One region of the Lacisediminihabitans sp. FW035 genome, then DNA from elsewhere that is predicted to be linked to it. Evidence: predicted binding sites of a transcription regulator. Region 1 holds the regulator's gene; the other holds the start of a gene.
The links. Region 1 encodes HspR, which represses chaperone genes until heat shock. Its sites were predicted from a motif close to AAGTTGAGTCNNNNNGACTCAACTT; they were not measured.
Positions count from the first base shown of each region.

Region 1 (10,713 bases):
CGACCGGAGTTTCGCGAATGCGGGCGTATGCGGACACTCCGGGCTGGCACGCCGGCCCCGAATGTCCGCCTACGCCCCGCTTCGCCGCGGCGCCCCCAGCACGGACGCGCAACCCGCGAATGGCAGACTGGTCCAATGACCACGCTCCACGACACGAACTACCGCGGCTTCGCCTCCGACAACTACGCCGGGGCCCACCCCGAGGTGCTCGCGGCGATCGCCGACGCCAATGGCGGCCACCAGATCGCCTACGGGGAGGATGTCTACACCGCCCGCCTCCAGGAGGTCATGAAGGAGCACTTCGGCGAGCGGGCCGAGGCATTCCCCGTGTTCAACGGCACCGGTGCCAATGTCACTGCGCTGACATCTGTTCTGCCCCGCTGGGGCGCGGTGGTCGCCACCTCGACCGCCCACATCCACACCGATGAGAACGGGGCTCCCGAGCGCATCAGCGGCCTGAAGCTGCTCACTGTGCCTGCACCGGACGGCAAGCTCACCCCCGAGCTGATCGACCGGGAGGCCTGGGGCTGGGGAGACGAGCACCGCGCGCAGCCGCTCGCGGTGAGCATCACGCAGACCACCGAGCTCGGCACGCTCTATTCGATCGAGGAAGTGCGGGCGATCGCCGAACATGTGCACTCCAAGGGCATGGTGCTGCACATGGATGGCGCGCGCATCTCCAACGCGGCGGCGGCGCTGCAGGTGCCATTCCGCGACTTCACGACGGATGCCGGCGTCGACATCCTGAGCTTCGGCGGCACCAAGAACGGCCTGCTCTACGGCGAGGCGATCGTGGTGCTGAACCCGGACGTCTCGGACGGCCTCATCTTCCTTCGCAAGCTCAACATGCAACTCGCCTCGAAGATGCGCTTCGTGTCGGCCCAGCTCATCGCGCTGCTCAGCAACGACCTCTACCGTCGTTCGGCCAACCACGCCAATGCGATGGCCGGGCACCTGCGTCGCTCACTCGAGGATGCGATCGGCGACGGGCGCGTCACGAATCTCGCGTTCAGCCAGGAGACCACGGCGAACGCGGTGTTCGCCGTTCTGCCCAACGAGTCGGCCGACCGACTGAAGGAGAAGTTCCGTTTCTACGACTGGGATCGCGCGGCGGGTGAGGTGCGCTGGATGACCGCGTTCGACACCACGGAGGCCGACGTGGATGCGTTCGTCGCCGCAATAGTGGAAGAACTCGGCGCGTAATCTCCCGCCCATCCATCTCCCGCCCATCCGTCCATCCCCCGTTTTTGCGACCACCTCGGTGTTCACACAGTGAGGTGGTCGCAAAAACGGGAGGTGGTCGGGAGAAGAGAGGCCACGGGCCACGGGCAGGTGCTACAGCGGCCTACGGGCGCAGGAGCACCTTCACCGCGCGACGGTCGTCCATGGCGTCGTAGGCCTCGGCGACCTCCGCGAGCGGCAGCTCGAGGTCGAAAACCCGGCCGGGCGTGATGGCCCCAGAGAGCACCTCCGGCAGCAGCTCCTCGATGTAGTTGCGCACAGGCGCGACTCCGCCGGCGACGCCGATGTTGGCGCCGAACAGTGAGCGGATCGGCAACTCCGATCCGCCGTTCGGCACGCCGACGTAACCGATGCGACCTCCCGGACGGGCGGTGCGTATGGCCTGGTCCATCGACTCCTTCGTGCCGACGCACTCGAGCACCCGGTCCGCCCCCACTCCACCGAGCAACTCCTTGACCCGGGCGACTCCCTCGTCGCCACGCTCCTCGACGATGTCGGTGGCCCCGAACTCGGTCGCGAGCGCCTGCCGGTCGGCATGGCGCGACATCGCGATGATGCGGGTCGCGCCGAGGCGCTTGGCCGCGATGATCGCACAGAGCCCGACCGCGCCGTCGCCGACGACCACGACGGAATCACCCGTGGTGACCCCCGCCGAGAATGCCGCGTGGTGTCCGGTGCCCATCACATCGGCGAGCGTGAGGAGGCCGGGGATCTGCTCCGGGCGTGGCTGCGCCGGGGTGGCGACGAGAGTGCCGTCGGCGTGCGGCACCCGCACGAATTCGCCCTGCGCACCGTCCACAAAATTGCCGTTGCGGTCATCCGTTCCCCACCAGCCACCGTCGAGGCAGGAGGTGCTGACCCCGTTGAGGCAGTTCACACAGGTCATGTCGCAGTGGTAGAACGGGGCGATCACGAAGTCGCCGACGCGGATCTTCGACACCTCGTCGCCGGTCTCCGTCACGATTCCGACGAACTCGTGCCCGATGCGGTGCGGATGCTTCGTGGGGGTGACTCCCCGGTAGGGCCAGAGGTCGGACCCACAGACGCAGGCAGCGACGACTCTGACGATGGCATCGGTGGCGGTGATGAGCTGGGGGTCGGCCACGTCTTCGAGGCGGATGTCCCGCTCGCCGTGGATCAGGGTTGCACGCATGTCTCCAGTTTATTTGCGTGTGGGGCTACGCCCGACCGCGGTCAGCGCCCGAGCGCCGCTGTGATCGCCGTGCCGATCTGGGTGGAGAGCGTGCGGGTCCAGGTGACGGTGAGGTGATCCTGGTCACGGTAGACGTTTGCACCACCGACCACGCTGAAACACGACTTCTCGTCGCAGTACTTGTCGGTGAAATCGAGGAGGGATGCCCCGCTCGCCGTCGCCGCGACCGCGATCGGATCCGTCGCTGCGAGCACGTCCTTTCGCGGCTCCGTGCAGTCCCGCGGCGAGCTGAGACGCAGGCACTTGTTGGGGTCGCTGAGGAAGTCGGGGTTGTCCACGAGGGCGACGATCGGCGCGCCCTTCGCCTGCTTCCAGGCCGAGGAGAAGCCCGCGGCGATCGCCGCCTCTCCCCCGGTTGTCACATAGGGGGTGTCGTGAAGCGCGGTCACGAAGATCGCGTCATAGGTGGGCTGTTTGGCAAGGGTCGCCTTCAGGTTGCCGAGCCACTGCTGGCACGAGTCCGTGAAGGCCGGGCTCGGCCCGCCGATCGGAGTCGTATTCCAGGGGCAGGCGCCCTTGAGGTAGGTGGTGAGGGCCCAGCCGTTCCTGTCGGCGAGCGAGATCATCGTCTCGATGTACTGGTAGGCGTGACTGTCGCCGATGAGGGCTACTCTCGGCGCGTCCGCCGCTTTCGAACCGAAGGTGCAGGCCGTGACCGCTGACTCGTTGAGCTGAACGAAGCATTCGTCGTGCCCCGGCTTGTCGGCGTTGCCGAAACCGGCGCTCGGGATCACAGCGGTCGCGAGCTTCGGATTCTGGCAGTCGGCGGATGCTTCTGCCCCGAAGCAGGCGGGCGGATCCGCACTGATCGAGGCGAGTTCTGCCGCCGCAGCCTGGTACTTCGGATTCTGCACCGCGAAGGTGCCGGCGACGAAGAGGGTCGAGACGAGCATGAGCACGCCCATGAAGGCGTAGGTCGCCCGCGGCGGACGACGGAGGAGCACGGTCCAGGTGCGCGCGGGATCCTCGATGTAGCGCTTGGTCAGCCAGCCGAGCACGAAGGAGGCGAGCAGGAGGGCGATGCGGTTGATGCCGTCGAGGCCCCACCCCGGGATGAAGGGGGCGATGACGATGAGCGGCCAGTGCCAGAGGTACACGGAGTATGAGATGTCGCCGATGAAGCGCTGCGGCCGTCCGCCGAGCACGGATCCGATGTCCCACCAGCGCTCGGCCCGGGACGACGCGATCACGGCGACTGCGCCGAGCACCGGCACGAGGGCCGCCGTTCCGGGGAACGGGGTGTTGGGTCCGTACCGGTAGCTGGCGATGAGGATCGCGACCAGCCCGGCGTAGCCGAGCACGTTGGGCCAGATCGCGCCCCGCGGTCGCCACTTCGGCAGCAGAGCGAGGATCGCCCCGGCGCCGAACTCCCACACGCGGGTGAAAGTGACGAAGAAGGCCTCGGCCGGATTCGTAGCCGTGTAGGCGAGAGAGACGATGAGCGAGAGCAGGCTCACCACCACCACGAGGCCGATCATCGGCAGCCAGCGACGATTGGCGAAGAATTTGACCCCGACCCAGGTTGCGAAGAGCAGCAAGAGCGGCCAGAACACGTAGAACTGCTCCTCGAGCGACAGTGACCAGTAGTGCTGCGCGGCCGTCGCGTCGTGGGAGGACAGGTAGTTCACCGAACCGATCGCGAGCGACCAGTTCTCGACGTAGAAGGTGCTGGCCAGGATCTCTTTGAGCGAGTCGAGGAGGCTCGACAGCGGCAGGATGAACAGCGTGGCGAGCGTTGCAAAGATGAGCACGGTGATGGATGCCGGCAACAGCCGGCGCACGCGCTTCGCCCAGAAGGCGGGCAGCGCGATCCGACCGGTGCGCTCGAGCTCCCGCGCGAGCTGGCCCGTGATCAGGAACCCGGAGATCACGAAGAAGATATCGACGCCGATGTAACCGCCCGAGAGGCGCCCGGGCCAGAAGTGGTAGAGCACGACGAGGATCACGGCCACCGCCCGCAGTCCCTGCACGTGCGGGAGGAAGTGCTTCGGTGCCGACTTCGGCTGCTGTAGGCGCTCGCGCGTCGAGGGAGATGACATCGCGAATCAGGCTAACAGGGCGAGGCCGAAGAGCTCCCGCGCCCGCGAGTGACACACGCGCCCGAATTTGCGGGCGCAGGTGTCACTCGCGGGCGCGGGGCTACTCGTCGGCGGGCACTTCCCCCTTGCGGATGCTGAGCGTGTCGTTGTCGGAGTCGAGGTCCACGATCACGATGTCCCCATCGCGGATCTCGCCACTGAGCAGAGCGGTGGCGAGCTTGTCGTCGATCTCGTGCTGCATCAGGCGACGAAGCGGTCGAGCACCGTAGATCGGGTCGTAGCCGCGCTCGGCGAGCCAGCTGCGGGCATCCGGGGTCACCGCGAGATCGAGCCGGCGGTCCTGGAGGCGCCGGGCGAGCCTGTCGATGTAGAGCTCCACGATCTGGGCGAGGTCGTCCTTGGACAGGGCGCTGAAGATCACGATGTCGTCGAGGCGGTTGAGGAACTCCGGCTTGAAGGCCTGGCGCACCATCGCGTTGACCGCGTCCTCCTTGGCATCCGCGCTCAGGGTGGCATCGACGAGGTACTGGCTGCCGAGGTTGGAGGTGAGGATGAGGATGACATTGCGGAAGTCGACGGTGCGGCCCTGGCCATCGGTGAGCCGGCCGTCGTCGAGCACCTGCAGTAGCACGTCGAAGACGCCACTGTGCGCCTTCTCCACCTCATCGAGAAGCACGACGGAGTACGGGCGTCGCCGCACGGCCTCGGTGAGCTGACCGCCCTGTTCGTAGCCGATGTAGCCGGGAGGGGCTCCGAGGAGGCGGGCGACCGAGTGGCGCTCGCTGTACTCGCTCATGTCGATGCGCACCATCGCCTTCTCGTCGTCGAAGAGGAATTCGGCGAGCGCCTTGGCGAGTTCGGTCTTGCCGACCCCGGTCGGGCCGAGGAACAGGAACGAACCGGTGGGTCGATCAGTGTCGGCGATTCCGGCGCGGGAGCGGCGCACGGCATCCGCCACCGCCCGTACCGCGGGCTTCTGGCCGACGAGGCGCTTGCCGAGTTCGTTCTCGAGGTTCAGCAGCTTGTCGGTCTCGCCCTGCATGAGACGACCGACCGGGATGCCGGTCCAGGCGGCGACGACCGCCGCGATGTCCTCTTCTGTCACCTGCTCGTTCACCATGCGCGGGCCGGTGGTCTCCATCGATTCCGCCGCGGCGATGTCGCGCTCGATCTTCTTGATCACCTCGTAGTCGAGTCGTGAGGCGTCTTCGTACCGACCCTCGCGCATGGCGCGATCGAGCTCGATGCGGGCATCGTTGAGGCGCATCCGCAGATCTCCGACGCCCTGGAGGGAGGCCTTCTCGGCAGTCCAGCGCGCGTTCAACCCGTCGAGCTTCTTCTGCATCTCGGCCATCTCATCGCGGAGCTTCTGCAGGCGCGCCTTAGAGGCCGCGTCCTTCTCCTTCTTGAGGGCGAGCTCTTCGAGCTTCATGCGGTCGATCGCGCGCTTCAGCTGGTCGATCTCCACCGGAGACGAGTCGATCTCCATCTTCAACCGGCTTGCCGCCTCGTCCACGAGGTCGATTGCCTTGTCAGGAAGCTGGCGCCCGCTGATGTAGCGGTTGCTGAGGGATGCAGCGGCCACGAGCGCGGTGTCGGCGATGGCCACCTTGTGGTGGGCTTCATAGCGCTCCTTCAGCCCGCGCAGGATGGCGATGGTGTCTTCAACCGACGGTTCGCCGACGAACACCTGCTGGAAGCGGCGTTCGAGCGCGGCATCCTTCTCGATGTATTCGCGATATTCATCGAGGGTGGTCGCGCCGATGAGCCGCAGCTCCCCGCGGGCCAACATCGGCTTCAGCATGTTGGAAGCCGCGACCGATCCCTCGCCGCCGCCCGCACCCATGAGGGTGTGCAGCTCGTCAACGAAGGTGATGATCTCGCCGTCGGCGTCGTTGATCTCCTTGAGCACGGCCTTGAGCCGCTCTTCGAACTCGCCACGATATTTGGCCCCGGCCACGAGGGCGGCCAGGTCGAGGGAGACGAGCCGCTTGCCCTTGAGGGAGTCGGCGACGTCGCCGGCGACGATGCGCTGCGCGAGGCCTTCGACCACGGCCGTCTTTCCGACGCCGGGCTCACCGATGAGCACCGGGTTGTTCTTGGTGCGCCGGGTGAGCACCTGGCTCACGCGGCGGATCTCGGCGTCGCGACCGATCACCGGATCGAGCTTTCCGGTGCGCGCGATCGCCGTGAGGTCGACGCCGTACTTCTCGAGAGCGCTCTGCTGCTCTTCGTCGGTGGCGGGAGCACCCTGGAGGTTGGCCATTCGCGTTACCTTTCCACGCGCGAACCGGACGGGCTCGCGTTGTCTTCTGCGGTGAGTGCGGTCACTCGTCGGCGGGACGAGGTGACCGTGAACTTGTTGTTGCGCACCACTTCGCGGGTGGAGCCGATCACCGATTGCAGTGTCGGCCGATACGCGAGGTGCGAGTTGTAGACGGTCCAGAGCTCGCCTCCGGGGCGCAGCACGCGGGCCGCATCCCGGAACAGGCGGTCGGCGAGGCCGGTGTGCACCGTTGCCCCGACATGAAAGGGCGGGTTGAGCACGATGAGGTCGGCGCTGGCGTCGGGCTGGCTCTTCAGGCCGTCATCCCGCATGACCGTCACCCGGTCGGCGAGGTCGTTGGCGTGCATGGTGGCGAGGGAGGATGCCACGGCCGCGGCCGACTGGTCGGTCGCGATCACCGAGATGCCGGGGCGCGAGCGAGCGAGCGTCGCCGCGAGGATTCCCGTGCCGCTGCCGAGATCGATGGCGGTGGTGGCAGTCGGCAGTGCTCCGTCGAGCACCGAGATCAGCAGTCGGGTGCCGAGATCGAGCTTCGCTCCGGCGAAGACGGCGCCGTGGGCGCACACCCAGAGCCCGAGCTCGTCGTTGTACTCGCGCACCGGGAACCCGCTGGCCGCGACGAACGGCTGGCGGGCGATCAGCACCCGCGACTTCTGGCGGGCGAGCGAGACATCCAACCGCCCGAAGTGCTTCGTGAGCACGGAGTTCATCGTGAGCGAGAGGTGCTTGATGCGTCCACCGGCGAAGACGACGACGTCCGGGTCGGCCCACCGGGCGATCTCGCCGGCGATCTCATCGAGTTCGGCGAGGGAGCGCGGCACCTGGAGCAGTACGACTCTCGCCCCCGAGAGCAGCTCCCGGCCGAGGGGAAGGCTCCGCACCTCCGAGGTGATCCCGCGGGCGTTCGCCGAGAGCGCGGCCTCCCCGACGAGAGCGTCCTGGAACACCCGCACCCCGGTTGCCCCGAGATTCGCCGCGGCGCCGATCGCGAGCGCACCATAGTGATCGTTGATCACGACGACGGTGCCGGGTGGTGCGGCCGAGACAGCGAGGGATGCCTCGTCGAGGATGAGCCGATCACTCGCGTCTACCGCGAACAGGTTGGGCGCCTCGACGTCGGGCCAGCGACGCAGGCGGTCGAGGTCGACGTCAGGCATGGGGGTCCGCCACAATCGGCTGTGGCGAGACAGCCGCCGGGCGCATGGCGTGCGCCATCCACCAGAAGGAGAGCCAGCCCACTACGGCGTTGGACACGAGGGCGATCAACGCCGAGATAACCACGACGAGCACGATCGTGGAGCCGGCGGAGGACGAGTCCCACCGCACCCCGCTGAAGCCCACATTCGTGAATACGCCGGTGATGCCGGAGACGACCCACGACCCGACGATCGCGATGCCGAAACCCGCCCAGGTGACGGCCCAGGGGCGCCGCACCTGATGGGCGGCGAGAATCCGGCCGCTCAGCACGATGGCAACGGCCATCACCACGACGCCGACGAGGGCGAGGATGACGAGCGCGGCGACCCAGGGCTCGAAGTCGAGGCCCGCGAGAAACTGTTCGAGGCCAGACGGCAACGGTCCCGATGATGAGCTGGCCGCGCGGATGATCAGCGCGAAGAATCCGACGAGCAGAGCGAGACCGATGGGCAGCGCGACCATGGCGTAGCCGAGTCCGAGCAACACGAATCCCACGGCTCCCGCGATCACCGTGCCCCGTTTCGCACGGGCGGTGAGCGGCGGGCGCACTGGGCGCGGGGCGTAGGGCTGCGCGATGTAACCAGACGCGGGCGCGGGATAGTCGGTCATCGGTTGTCCCTCAATCGTGGTCGAGCGGTCGCCAGACGACCAGTTGGGTGTTGCGCTGGGCGCGGGTCCCTGCCCGAAGGGAGACCACCTCGCCGGTTCCTCCGCCGGCGAAGACGCGGTTGCCCGGGCGGGAGAGCAGCTCATCGGCGAGCGCGTGTTCGAGCTCGCGCACGCGCTCGGACAGCGCCGTCACCTGGTTCTCGAGCTGGAGGATGCGCTTGATACCCTCGAGGCTCACGCCCTCGGTGCCGAGGCGTGCGATCTCGCGCAACTGCATGACATCCCGCATCGAGTATCGCCGGGACTGTCCGGAGGTGCGCTGCGGGATCACGAGCTCGAGTCGGTCGTACTGGCGCAGCGTCTGCGGATGCATCCCCGCGAGCTCGGCCGCGATCGCGATCGCGAAGACCGGATCGGTCGCTTCCATTGCTGTGCCTTTCCGCTCAGGCCCGCGACTTGGCGATCAGGTCGGCTCGGGGATTCTCGTCGGGTTGCAGGGAGGCGAACTTCTCGAGAGCTTCGCGGGCATCCGTCGTGAGATGCGACGGCACCGCCACCTGCACGGTCGCCAGCAGGTCGCCGACCCCCTTGTCGGTGGTGACGCCGCGGCCCTTGACCCGCAGCACACGCCCGGAGGGGGTACCCGCCGCGACCCGCAACTTCACCGGCTCGCCGCCGAGGGTCGGCACCTCGATGGTCGCGCCGAGGGTCGCCTCGGTGAAGGTGACCGGCACATCCACGCGCAGGTTGAGGCCGTCGCGCTCGAACACCGGATGGCGTCGCACGGTCACGGTGAGGGTGAGGTCGCCGGCGGGGCCACCGTCGAAACTCGGCTCGCCCTTGCCCTTGAGGCGGATCTTCTGCCCGTCGCTCACGCCGGCCGGGATCTTGACGCTGATCGGCTTGCCCTCGGCAGGCTGCAGCTTCACCGTGTCGCCGTTGATGGCAGTGAGGAAGTCGAGAGTGGTTCCCGCGGTCTGGTCGCGACCCTTGGTCGGGCCTCCGGCACCGCGGAATCCGCCACTGGGCTGCCCGAAGCCTCCCTGGCCGAACATGCCGCTGAAGATGTCATCGAAACCGCCGGAGCCGCCGGAGCGCTGTCCACCGCGCTGGCCGCCCTGGCCGAACATGCCGCCGAAGACATCCTCGAAGCCGGCACTCTGGCCGGGGGCACCCGAGGTGAAGCGCGCACGACCGGGGCCCATGGCCCGCATCTGGTCGTATTCCTTGCGCTGCTCGGCGTCCGCGAGCACGGAGTTCGCCTCGCTGATCTCCTTGAATTTCGCCTCCGCCGCCGCGTTGCCCGGGTTGGAGTCCGGGTGGTACTTGCGGGCGAGCTTGCGGTAGGCCTTCTTGAGGTCTGCCGCGGACACATCCTTGGAGACGCCGAGAACGGCGTAGAAGTCCTTGTCGAACCAATCCTGGCTGGCCACAGGCGCCTCCTTTCGTACGGGGTTGCTGGTTGAGTAGGCCGCCCGCGGCCGTGTCGAAACCCGATGGATCTCGACACGGTCGCGGGAGCTCCCTACTCGATCAGCAGGGGTTGTGGTTCTATTCTGCGGGAACCGCGACCGCGACCTTTGCGGGCCGCAGCAGGCGTTCGCCGAGTTTGTAGCCCGGGGCGATCACGTCGGCGACGGTGTTGACCGTCACTCCCGGTGTCGGCAGCTGCACGAGTGCCTCGTGCTGGTGGGGGTCGAACACGTCGCCCTTCTCCCCCACCACGGTGAGCCCGAATTTCTCGAGGCTCGCCCGCAGCTTCGCCACGATCACCACCATCGGTCCCTCGGCGAGGTCGCCATGCGCCTCGGCCAGCGACAGGTCGTCGAACACGGGGAGTAGCGATTTCACCACCTCGGCGATGTTCGCCTCCCGGTTCGCCTCCCGGTCGCGCTCGACGCGCTTGCGGTAGTTGGCGAACTCGGCCTGCACCCGCTTGAGGTCACCGAGGATCTCGGCGGCGGGATCCTTCGGCGAGGATGCCTTGCCGTCACTCGACCCGGCAGCGGCATCGCCGGCCAGGAAGGCGAGATCATCGTCGGTGAACGACGTCTCGACATCCGGACCTTCGAATCCCTCTGAGGATGCCCCGTTATCGGGCTCCTCCGGATCGCCTTTGCCCTTGC
Region 1 covers NZ_CM142187.1:3,696,661-3,707,373, forward strand. The annotation lists gene ACVXZ4_RS17585 (threonine aldolase family protein) at 136-1,203, shown strand; gene ACVXZ4_RS17590 (zinc-dependent alcohol dehydrogenase family protein) at 1,346-2,395, opposite strand; gene ACVXZ4_RS17595 (acyltransferase family protein) at 2,437-4,494, opposite strand; gene ACVXZ4_RS17600 (ATP-dependent Clp protease ATP-binding subunit) at 4,595-6,760, opposite strand; gene ACVXZ4_RS17605 (class I SAM-dependent methyltransferase) at 6,766-7,938, opposite strand; gene ACVXZ4_RS17610 (hypothetical protein) at 7,931-8,587, opposite strand; gene ACVXZ4_RS17615 (heat shock protein transcriptional repressor HspR) at 8,598-9,014, opposite strand; gene ACVXZ4_RS17620 (DnaJ C-terminal domain-containing protein) at 9,031-10,020, opposite strand; gene ACVXZ4_RS17625 (nucleotide exchange factor GrpE) at 10,139-10,713, opposite strand, start outside.

Region 2 (10,713 bases), 1.7 Mb from region 1:
CGCAGAGCGCCCCGGGAAGCGCGTTGAGGAGGGCATCCAGGATGCCCGCTCTCCGAGACCGCTTGAGGCTGGTGATGAGCTCGGTCGGTGAATATTCCAATCCGAGCATCACCAGCAACAGAATCACGCCGAGCTCGCTCCCGAAGGTGAAGAACTCGTTGCCGGCATCGAGGGGCACGAACCCGCCGACGCCGAAAGCGAGACCGGCGAGCAGGTAGAACGGGATGGCGGAGATGCCCATGCGATCCGCCAGCCGTGAGAGCAGGCTGAGACCGAGCAGTACGGCCCCGACTTCGATGAGGAGCAGGGCGGCGTCATGCATGGGCGGAGGGGATATCAGCCGTCGGTGAGAACGCGGGAGAGGGCGTCGAGCCCCGGACGGGTACCCACAGCGACGATGGTGTCGCCGGCTTCAAGGGGAGTATCCGGAGTGGGCGAGGGGATGACATCCGCTCCCCGCACGATCGCGACGATCGACGTGTGCGTTCGGGTGCGCGCCCTGGTGGCGCCGAGGACCTCGCCGGCGTAGGGCGAGCCGGCAGAGATGAGCAGCTGCTCGGTGAAGAGCCCCGCCGCCTGCTCACGGATGCCGGCGAGCTGGCCGAGCATGAGGGACGCCCCGAGCACATCGGCGAGAGCAGCCGCCTCGTCGTCGGTGAGGGCGACGGAATCCACTGCTTCGTCAGGATCGTCGACACCGAACAGGGCCAGCTCACGCTCACCCGATCGATGGGACACCACACCGATGCGGCGGCCCTTCTTGGTGATCACGTCATGGCGTGTGCCGATGCCCGGCAGATCCACTTTTTCGACTCGTACGCTCACGCGGCAACCCTAACAGGCGGGCTCGGCGAGGTCGGTGCCGGGGCAAGGCCGGCCTGTGATTGCCGACCTTCGCGGTGATCACGACGGCGCCGCTGAGCCAAGGTAGGACCAAACCGCGAAGACGCAGCTCGCGCCGATAAGGGTAGTGAAGAGCAGGAGCCAGACCGGTGACGGAATGCCCGTTCGACGATAAAGCAGGTAGGCATCGGAGGTGGCGAGCTGGTCGCGGCGCCACACATGCACGCCGATGACCGTACCGAGCGCTCGCACCGCACCCACGAGCAGGGCGATCCCGATCACCAGAAGGGCGTAGCCCTGAAACGCAGGAGTGGCGAAGAACCAGAGCAGCGCACTGGTGGCGGCCGAGACGATCACGACGATCGCGCCGAAGGCGTTGCGGATCACCAGCAGCGTGAGCACAAGCACGACCCCGCCAACGAACAGGGCAAGAGCCGTGTATCCGTTGAACACACTCCAGAGCTGAGCGGCGCCGACGATGGCGGGTGCCGGATATCCGAAGACGCCGCTCACCATGGTGCCGAGCACTCCGCGCCCGCTGCTCAGCGCGTCGCCGGAGTGATTGCGGCGGATACGGATGCCGTGGACCGCCCGGCCGGTGAGGATCGCGGCCACCGCGTGCCCGAGTTCGTGGACAAGTGTGGCGAAGAGGCCGAAGTACTGCCAGGTGGCGCGCGGCAGGCTGAGGGTCCCCGCGACCGCCACGATCACGATGAACACCGGAAGAGGGATGACCACTGCCGTCGTCTGCGCGAAGAGGGCGGGGAATGCGCTGCCGAAGGCTGAGGCAGGGTGATAGGAATCGATAGTCGTCAGTTTGCCATCATCGGTTTCTCAGCTCACGGAGTGATCGCTGAGGGCGGAACACCGACCTCCCGATTCGCTGGCACTCTCCGCGGTCGAGTGCTAATTTTGTTGTAGTTGAGTCAGACCGACTCAAGTTTAGAAACGCACTTGGAGTTTGATGATGACAACGCTTTACCCCACCTCCCGCAGCACTCGAAGCATGCCGATGGACCTCTTCCGCGACGGCGACAACTACGTCATGAACGCCGACCTCCCGGGCATCGACCCGGCGACTGTGGACATCGACGTCGACGGCCAGGTGCTCAGCATCCGGGCCGAACGTGCCGCCGCCTCCACCGACACGGTCATGTGGCTCTCTCGCGAGCGCCAGTCCGGATCGTTCCAGCGCCGCCTCACTCTCGGCAGGAACATCGACACCGAGCGCATCGCGGCGAAATACGACAATGGCGTGCTCACCGTCACGATTCCGGTGACCGAGAAGTCCAAGGCTCGCAAGATCGAGGTCGTCCCCGCGAACCTGCCTGAGTCCGCGGCCACCAGCGACGAGGGGCTCGAGGTCGACGCCGCTTAGTCGTTCGCTCCGCCAGGACCGCGACGGCACATCGAAGGGCTCGGAACAGGGTTCCGGGCCCTTTCTTGCGTCGCAAATGTCATTCAGTGCGCCGCTCACCAGGGCGCGCCCTGGCGCACGGAACGCGAGGCCGGGATACTCCAGCTTCGAGTTCACTGCCGTCTAGCGAACGTGCATCCCGCGCCTGCCCTACGGAATCACCACCGCCGCCAACTTCACCGGCCCCGCGGTGTAGTCGAGCTCGTTCGCCTGCGAGACTCCCGACGGCACGATCGTGTCCATCACCTTCGGCACGGTGTTCGGGTCGGCCGAGCAGAAGGCGGCAGGTGATGCCACGGCGCAGACTCCGAAACTGTAGTCACCGGCAGTCGCGCTGAAGGCGCGGGTCTGATCCACCCCGTGCGTGCCATCCTGGCCTGTGAGGGCCACGGTGAAGCCCCACCCCGCGGCCGGCGTTCCGCCCAGCGCTGTCTTGTCCACGCTGAAGGTGATGTACCGGCTGACCGCGTTCGCACCGACCGTCACCGCACCGAGCGAGGCGCCTGAGGCATCCACGAACCGGTTGTTGCCGAAACCCTGCGCCTCGATCAGGCGGCTCCAGGGAGCGACCGTCGAATAGTTCATCCCGGGATAGGACGATGCCGTGGAGGTCGAGACCGCGCCGGGCTGCGACACGTACACATCCACGAGCTGGGCACCGTTCGTCGAGCCGAAGGTGAGGGTGAGGTCGGCGGTCTGTACCCGGAAGGTGACCGTCGATCCGGTGTCGTAGACCTGGAATCGATCGAGGTCGAAGGCGCCGGCGTGGAAGTCCCCGGCCTTCGGGTAGGCGTAGTTGCCCGGACCGCTGTCGTCGCCGGTCGGATCGTCGACGCTGTAGAGCAGCGTGCCATTCACGACATCGTTCACCACGGACCGCACCACCTGGGCGGTGCCGCCGTTGCTTGCGGTGCTCGTGATCACGAAGACGTTCGTGCCGGACGCGGAGGTCACATCGACGCTGAATGAGCCGTCGGCGGCCGCGGTGGTGTGTGTCAGTGTGGTGACACTGTTGGCGTCGGTGGCGACATCCGCGATGTCGATGGATGCCCCGGGGGCGGCGGTTCCGCTGACCGTCGTCGTCGCCCCGGTGGCCGATCCGTCCGTCGGGGCCGTCACGCTGAGGGGAGTCGACCGCTGGCTGTGGGACACGTAGCGGTCGCGCACTTCGGAGGGCTGTTCGAGGCTGCGCCCCGCCGCGAGGTCGGCCGTGAGCCGCACCTGTGAGGCCGAGCCCCAGGTGAGCGGTGAAGCCGATCCGTCCGCCTTGCCGTTGACAAAGCCGATCGACGCCGTCGCCGGGTCGGTACCGAACGGCGAGGCGGGCACATCCGCCCGGTCCCAGACCTGCTCGGGCACGAGGCCCGGACCGGAGTTCATCCGGTTGATCGACACCAGCACCGAGGATGCGTCGGACTTTTGCCCCTGGGCGAGATACTGCTGAGCCCGCTCGGCTCCCAGCACGGGCCACGGGTGGCCGGTGCCGGAGAAGTTGTTTGTCCAAGGAGCCCCGGTGACCGTGCAATTCGTGCCGGCGCCCACGAAGCAGTCGCCATAGCCGTCGCCGTTGTAGCGCAGCCAGGCGGCACCACTGTCGGTGGGGCGCTGAATCGCGGCATCCGTCACCGCGAGCGAATTGAGAATCACGGGATCAGTAGCGGGCAGGATGCCGAGGCGCACGTACTCGAGGAAGCCTGCATCCACGACCGCGCGCTGGTCGAGCGTCGGGCCCCCATTGCCCACGATGTAGCTGATGGCGGCATTCGGGTCGCCGGTCTTGGAGAGTCTGATGAAGTAGGGGGAAGTAGAGAGCGGACCGTTCGTCGTGACTCCCCAGGCCGTGATCATGCGCTGGTACTGGTCCGCGGTGGCGCGCCACACCCTGGCGCTTGCGGAGTCATGGTGCTGATCGGCGATGGTCGCCGCCGCGATGAGGCCCGCGATCTCGGCAGCGATGGTGGAGGGGGAGTAACCGGTCTGCTCTTCCCAGCGTTCGACACCGAAGCTGGGGCCGTGGCTCACGAGGAAATTCGCCGCCGAGCGCACATGCGGCCAGAGTGCGTCGTCCCCCGCGAGACCGGACTGCAGAGCCATCAGGATCGGGTAGGCCGTCTCGTCCAGCTGATCGTTGAAGGCGTCGGCGGCCTTCGTGCCGTCGAGAAGGGAATTGCGCGGCTGCGAGCCGTTGGCCTGCTGGCTCTTCAGCAGGAGATAGCGCACAGTCGCTTGCGCGGTGGCGACGTCGCCGTCCGTATAGAGGGCGGTCCACGCCTCATAGAGATCGCGGGCGAACACCTCCTTGTAGCCGCCGACGAAGAGGTTGTTCGGGTCGTTCGCCACGATGGACTGCCCCCACGGGGCATCCAGTCCCGCGACGATCGCACCGGGAAAGGTCTTGTCTTCGGATGCCTTCACGACGTTCGCCGACTGGTAGTAGTTCTTGATCGCGGCGATCCGCTGCGAGCCGGTGAGACCCGGCGTAGTGAGCACCGGGAATTTGAGACCCGCGTCGTAGCGGGCCCAGCCGGCGAGATAGGTCGCCGTGAGGCGGGCCGGCGAGGATGACGCCGTCGCCTTCGCTGTCGCGACCGCGGCGGCCTGTGTCGTGCCGAATCCGAGAGCGAGCGTCGCCTCCCCGTCATGGTCGCGCTGGACGCCGACAGTCTGCTCGACATTGCCGCCCGTTGCGGTCGCCGACACGGGGTCAAGGGTGTGAGACGAGTCGAGCTGGGTCAGCCCGTCACTCGCCGTTCCGACGAAACCGCTGCTCACGCCGCTGAACGGACGATCGCCGACTAGCGCGAGGTAGGAGGGCACCGCATAGGCGGTGCGATTGGCCTGGCTGGTCGTCTTCGTGTCGAACGATACCGGCACGGGACGACCGGTGCTGGTGTCGATGAGAGCGGTGTCAGCGCCCCCGTTGGCTGCTCCTCCACCGCCGTTGCCGCCTGCGTTCGCGTCGAGTCGGACGTAGAGGGAGTACGCGCGGGCCGCCTTCGTGAGGGGCTGGAACTTCGTTCGCACTACCACGCTGTTGCGAGCAGGGTCGGTGAGGTAGGTGTTGACGAGCCGGTAGGCCCCGCTTTTCGCCGTGGAAGTGATCGTGCAGACGGTGCCCGTGGCATCCGCCGCCGCCGTATACGTCATGTCGCGGCTCTGAAGGTCGGTGAATGACGAGCCGTCGGTGACGAGGTACTGCATGGTCTCGACGTTGGTGGCGTCGAGGGTGGGCGCATAGACATCCGAGAGGATGCCGTTCGCCACCGTGAACCAGATCTTGGACTCCGTCGTGCGCGAGGTGCCGACACAGTCCTTACGGGATTGCCCCTGGTGACTCGTGAGCCCGGGGGAGCCGACCGCTTCACCGCTCACCGGGGCGCGCGTCGCCGCGAGAGCCGGGGCGGACCCGAATGAGAGCGCCGCGAGGGCGAATACAGCGGCGGTTGCAGGCACGATGAACTGGCGTCGGAACACGGGGGTCTCTCCTTTGAGAACGTTCTAGTTACGGAACGTAGACCCACCGCGCACGATGGTCAACACCCGGTCTGTCTACCGGCCGGGCGGTCGCGAACCGGGCTTATTTTGCGCGGGTCGCTCCCCGCCCACTCACCAGCGCCGGGTCCGGGGCGGGGAAAGCGCCGCCCCGGTATTCGGGGTTCGCGCTGAGGGATGTCATCGTGTTGCGGAAGATGTTGAACTTCGTGTTGTAGCCGTTGGTGCCGGCGAGCGTGATCTTGCGCAGCGAGCGTTGACCGCCGTCCGTATTTCCCACCCACACCGCGAGGGACATCCTGGTGGTCGTGGCGACCAGCCAGTTCTGCGCCGCGTCATTGGTTGTGCCGGTCTTGCCGACGATCGGCACGCCGTCGCGGGGACGTCCGGGAGTTCCGGTTCCGGAAGTCATCACCGCACTCAGGGCGTAGGCAACGGTCGCTGCGACGTTGGGTGCGACGGCCTGGGTGCAGGAGCGGGGCTGTCCGGGACCCTCCTTGCCGTCGGGTCCCACCACCTTGTCGATGATGGTCGGCGCGCAATACAGACCGTTCGCGCCGACGGTGGCGATGGCCGCCGCCATGGTCATCGGTGCGATCTCATTGGTACCGATGATCGCCGCGGGCTGTGCACCGAGCTCCGCCCCGTCGGCCCGATGCACCCCGTAGGACTTTGCCGTGTCCCGGATGTCGCAGACGTCCAGCTTCTGCGCCATGGTGATGAAGGCGACGTTGACAGAGTTCTTCGTGGCGGTCGCCACCGTCATCCGCCCGCCTTCGCCGGGGGAGTCGTTATGGAAGACGAACGGCGCCTGGCCGTCCGAATTGATACACCGCGAGTTGAAGGTGCTCAGGTTGAATGCCCGCGACGTGCCGTCGACGACCTCACTGAGCGTGTGACCCTTCTTCAGCCATTCCGTGAGCGTGAAGATCTTGTACGTCGACCCGGTCTGGAATCCTGATGATCCCCCGTAGGCCTTATCGGTCATGTAGTCGACGGCGGTGGTTGTAGGACCGCCGCCATCCTTCGAGTTGTCGAAACCCTTGTTCTGCGCCATGACCACGACACGGCCGGTGCCGGGCTGCATCGCGACCGCGGCGGCGCCGAGCGCGAATCGGGTCTCCGTCGGCGGTGCGCTGGCGATGAGATTGGCCTGCGCCACGTCCTGCTGGCCCAGGTCGATGCTGGTGTAGATGCTGTATCCGCCGTGAGCCCACGCCGCGGCCCGGGCCGCGTCGGAGTCACCGAGCGCGGTGAGTGTGGGGACAAGGCGGAGGGCGAAGTCGCAGGCGAACTTCGCGTCGGCGGCGTAGAGGCATCCGTTGTTGGGAGTGCGCAGCTTCGGCTCGATCGGGGTGGCAACCGCCGCCTGGTAGGCCGCATCGTCGATGTAGCCGAGATCGCGCATGTCGAACAGGATCAGGTCGCGACGCTCCTTATTGGCCGGGTAGAGCGCGGGGTCACTGAGGTTGCGGGCATTGGGCTGCTGCACCATGGCGATGAGGCTGGCGGCCTGGGGGAGCGTGACGTCTTTGGCGCTCACGCTGAAGTATTTCTGGGCCGCGGACTCGATGCCGTAGGTGTTGCCCCCGAACCCGGCGATGTTCAGGTAGCCGAGCAGGATGTCCTTCTTCGTGTAGCGCTTCTCGAGGCCGATCGCGAACTTCATCTCGCGCAGTTTGCGGTTGAGCGTGTCGTCGATCGCGGCGGCATAGGCCGCCTTCTTCTTCGCCGAGTCGTCTATGCGCAGTGCGCGCTGGATCAGGATGTTCTTCACCAGCTGCATCGCGATGGTCGAACTGCCACTGGTGATCGACTTGTGCGCTAAGTTGCCGGCCGCAGCCCGGGCGATCGCCTTGAGGTCGATGCCACCGTGCTCCCAGAATCGGCGGTCTTCGCCGGCGACGGTGGCCTCGGTGATGAACTTCGAGACGCCGTCCCAGGCCACGCTCTGGCGATCCTGGTCGTAGATGGTGGCGATCGGCACGGCCACTCCGTCGCGCTGGGCATAGATCATGTTGCGTTGCGTCTGCGCGTCGATGGTGAGATAGTCCGGCAGATTGTCGAAGAAACCGATCGTGGCGGATGCTCCGCGACTGGTCACGAGGATCGACGGCACCGCGAGGGATGCCACCAGCACGCCCGCGAGCACACTGAAGAACAACAGTCCCACCAGCGAGCCGAAGACGGTGCCGCGACGCCCGTAGTCCGAGACCGAGGATTGGCTCATCGCCGTCGGGATCGGGGCGGTCACACGGGGCTTGCGAGCCATGGCCACCTCCCCTCCCGGGCTCTACATTCCATTGTCATTCGCACTGTACGCGTCGGTCTACCCTGTCGCCGCCCGTGCCCGAATCGTGACCTCCGGTGCGCCGCAGGCTCGCCTCGAATCTCGTCGGATCACGCCCTCGGCCCGGCGGCCGCTGCTCCGGCACGCGCCCAGAACTGGGGGACGATTGCGCTCCGACCCCGCTGGTAGCGTCAGGTGCGCTCGATCCGGGCGCCACTCACCACGCATCTGCCGTGAACATCCAGGGGGACCCATGATCGACTTCGACGCTGCCACTTTCGTGAAACTCGGGCACATCGACTCGGCCGAGGGTTTCGCCCTCGTCGAGCCCATCCTGATCGCCGACGAGACGATCTTCGCCGCCTTCCGCTCGATCCGCGACACGATCGTCTTCACCAACAAGCGGGTCATCGCGATCAACGTCGAGGGCATCACGGGCAAGAAGAAGGACTTCACCTCGCTGCCCTACAGCAAGATCCAGGCCTGGAGCGCCCAGACCGCCAGCCTCCTCGCATTCGACACCGAGATGGTGCTGTGGTTCGCCGGGCTCGGCCAAGCCAAGTTCGAGTTCAAGGGCAAGTTCGACATCACCACCTTCAACAAGCTGATCGGCGAATACATCCTCTAGGACATGCGCCGGGGCGCGCTCAGTGTCTCGGCGTGCTCCGTCTCACGGAGTGCGCCGATGTCCCGCTCCTCAGGCGTTGTCTCCGCCGGTATCGGCGGCGGAGATCGCGCCCTCTCCCGATCCGCTCCAGGTCCAGTCCGCCACCTCGGGGATGTCCTCGCCGTGCTCGCGCGTGTAGGCGCGGGCGCGCAGCCGGGCGTCCTGCATGTCCTGGCGCAGTCCGGCCGTCCGGCCGGCGAGTCCGGGCACCCGGTCGATCACGTCCATCACGAGGTGGTAGCGGTCGAGGCTGTTGAGCATCGCCATGTCGAACGGCGTCGTCGTGCCCCCGACCTCGTTGAAGCCGCGCACGTGGATGTTGGAATGCCCGGTGCGGCGATAGGTGAGCCGGTGGATCAGCGTGGGGTAGCCGTGGTAAGCGAACACCACGGGCTTGTCCGTCGTGAAGATCGCATCGAACTCCTCGCTCGCGAGACCGTGCGGATGCTCCGCTTCGTCCTGCAGGCGCATCAGGTCGATCACGTTCACGACCCGCACCTTCAACTCGGGCAGCCGCGACCGCAGGATGGATGCCGCTGCCATCGTCTCGAGAGTCGGAACGTCGCCGGCGCACGCGAGCACGACATCCGGCTCCTGCCCCTCCACCTCGGTGCCCGCCCAGCCCCAGATGCCGACGCCGCGGGTGCAGTGTGCGACCGCATCCGGCATGCTCAGCCACTGCGGGCTCGGCTGCTTGCCGGCGACGACGACGTTCACGTAGTCCACCGACCGAAGGCAGTGGTCGTAGGTGGAGAGCAGGGTGTTCGCGTCGACCGGGAAATACACCCGCACGATGCTCGCCTTCTTGTTGACGACATGGTCGATGAACCCCGGGTCCTGGTGGCTGAATCCGTTGTGGTCCTGGCGCCAGACGTGGCTCGAGAGCAGGTAGTTGAGCGATGAGATCGGTCGGCGCCACTCGAGCTTCTTCGACTCCTGCAACCATTTCGCATGCTGACTGAACATCGAGTCGATGATGTGGATGAAGGCCTCGTAGCAATTGAAGATGCCGTGCCGGCCGGTGAGGAGGTAGCCCTCGAGCCATCCCTCGCACTGGTGCTCGCTCAGCATCTCCATCACCCGCCCGGCGCGGGCGAGATGCTCGTCGACCGGCCAGATCGCGCTGTTCCACTGCTTGTCGGTGGCCTCGAACACGTCCTGCAGGCGGTTGGATGCTGTCTCATCCGGACCGAAGATGCGGAAGTTGTCCGGGTTCGCGCGAATCACGTCGGCGAGCCACCCGCCGAGTACCTTCGTCGACTCGACCGCGACGCTTCCCGGAACGCCCACGTCGACGCCCGCCGTGCGGAAGTCGGGCAGCTCGAGGTCGCGGCGGAGGCGGCCCCCGTTGGCGAACGGTGTCGCGGACATCCGCAGGTCGCCGTCCGGGGCGAGGGCGGCGATCCACTCGAACAGCCGACCGGCCTCGTCGAACAGCTCCGCCGGCCGGTACTTCTGCATCCACCCCTCGAGGATGCGCGTGTGCTCCACGGTGTCACGAGCGTTGGCGAGGGGCACCTGGTGGGCCCGCCAGGTGTTCTCCACCGGCTTGCCATCGATTTCCGCGGGGCAGGTCCAGCCCTTCGGGGTTCGCAGGATGATCATCGGCCAGACCGCTGTGCCCTCGAGCGTGCCGTCCGCCGCCGCCGCCTTGATGCGGGCGATCTCGTTGAGGACCTCGTCGAGGGTCGCCGCCATGCGCTCGTGAACGCGCAGAGGATCCTCTCCGTCGAACCCACCGGAGACGATGTAGGGCTTGTGCCCGTAGCCGCGCATGAGGTCGAGCAGCTGCTCCTCCGGGATGCGGGCGAGGATCGTCGGGTTCGCGATCTTGTAGCCGTTGAGGTGCAGGATCGGCAGGACCACGCCATCCTGCAACGGGTCGATGAACTTGTTGGAGTGCCAGGCTGTGGCGAGCGGACCGGTCTCGGCCTCGCCATCACCGACGACGCAGGCGACCAGAAGGTCGGGGTTGTCGAAGGCCGCACCGTAGGCATGCGAGAG
Region 2 covers NZ_CM142187.1:1,964,987-1,975,699, forward strand. The annotation lists gene ACVXZ4_RS09440 (cation:proton antiporter) at 1-322, opposite strand, end outside; gene ACVXZ4_RS09445 (cation:proton antiporter regulatory subunit) at 337-825, opposite strand; gene ACVXZ4_RS09450 (M50 family metallopeptidase) at 904-1,581, opposite strand; gene ACVXZ4_RS09455 (Hsp20/alpha crystallin family protein) at 1,811-2,221, shown strand; gene ACVXZ4_RS09460 (glucodextranase DOMON-like domain-containing protein) at 2,411-5,734, opposite strand; gene ACVXZ4_RS09465 (transglycosylase domain-containing protein) at 5,838-8,024, opposite strand; gene ACVXZ4_RS09470 (PH domain-containing protein) at 8,296-8,670, shown strand; gene ACVXZ4_RS09475 (phosphoketolase family protein) at 8,740-10,713, opposite strand, start outside.
Region 2: a site for HspR is predicted at 1,762-1,786, ahead of ACVXZ4_RS09455 (Hsp20/alpha crystallin family protein). Genes of this name have one in related genera too.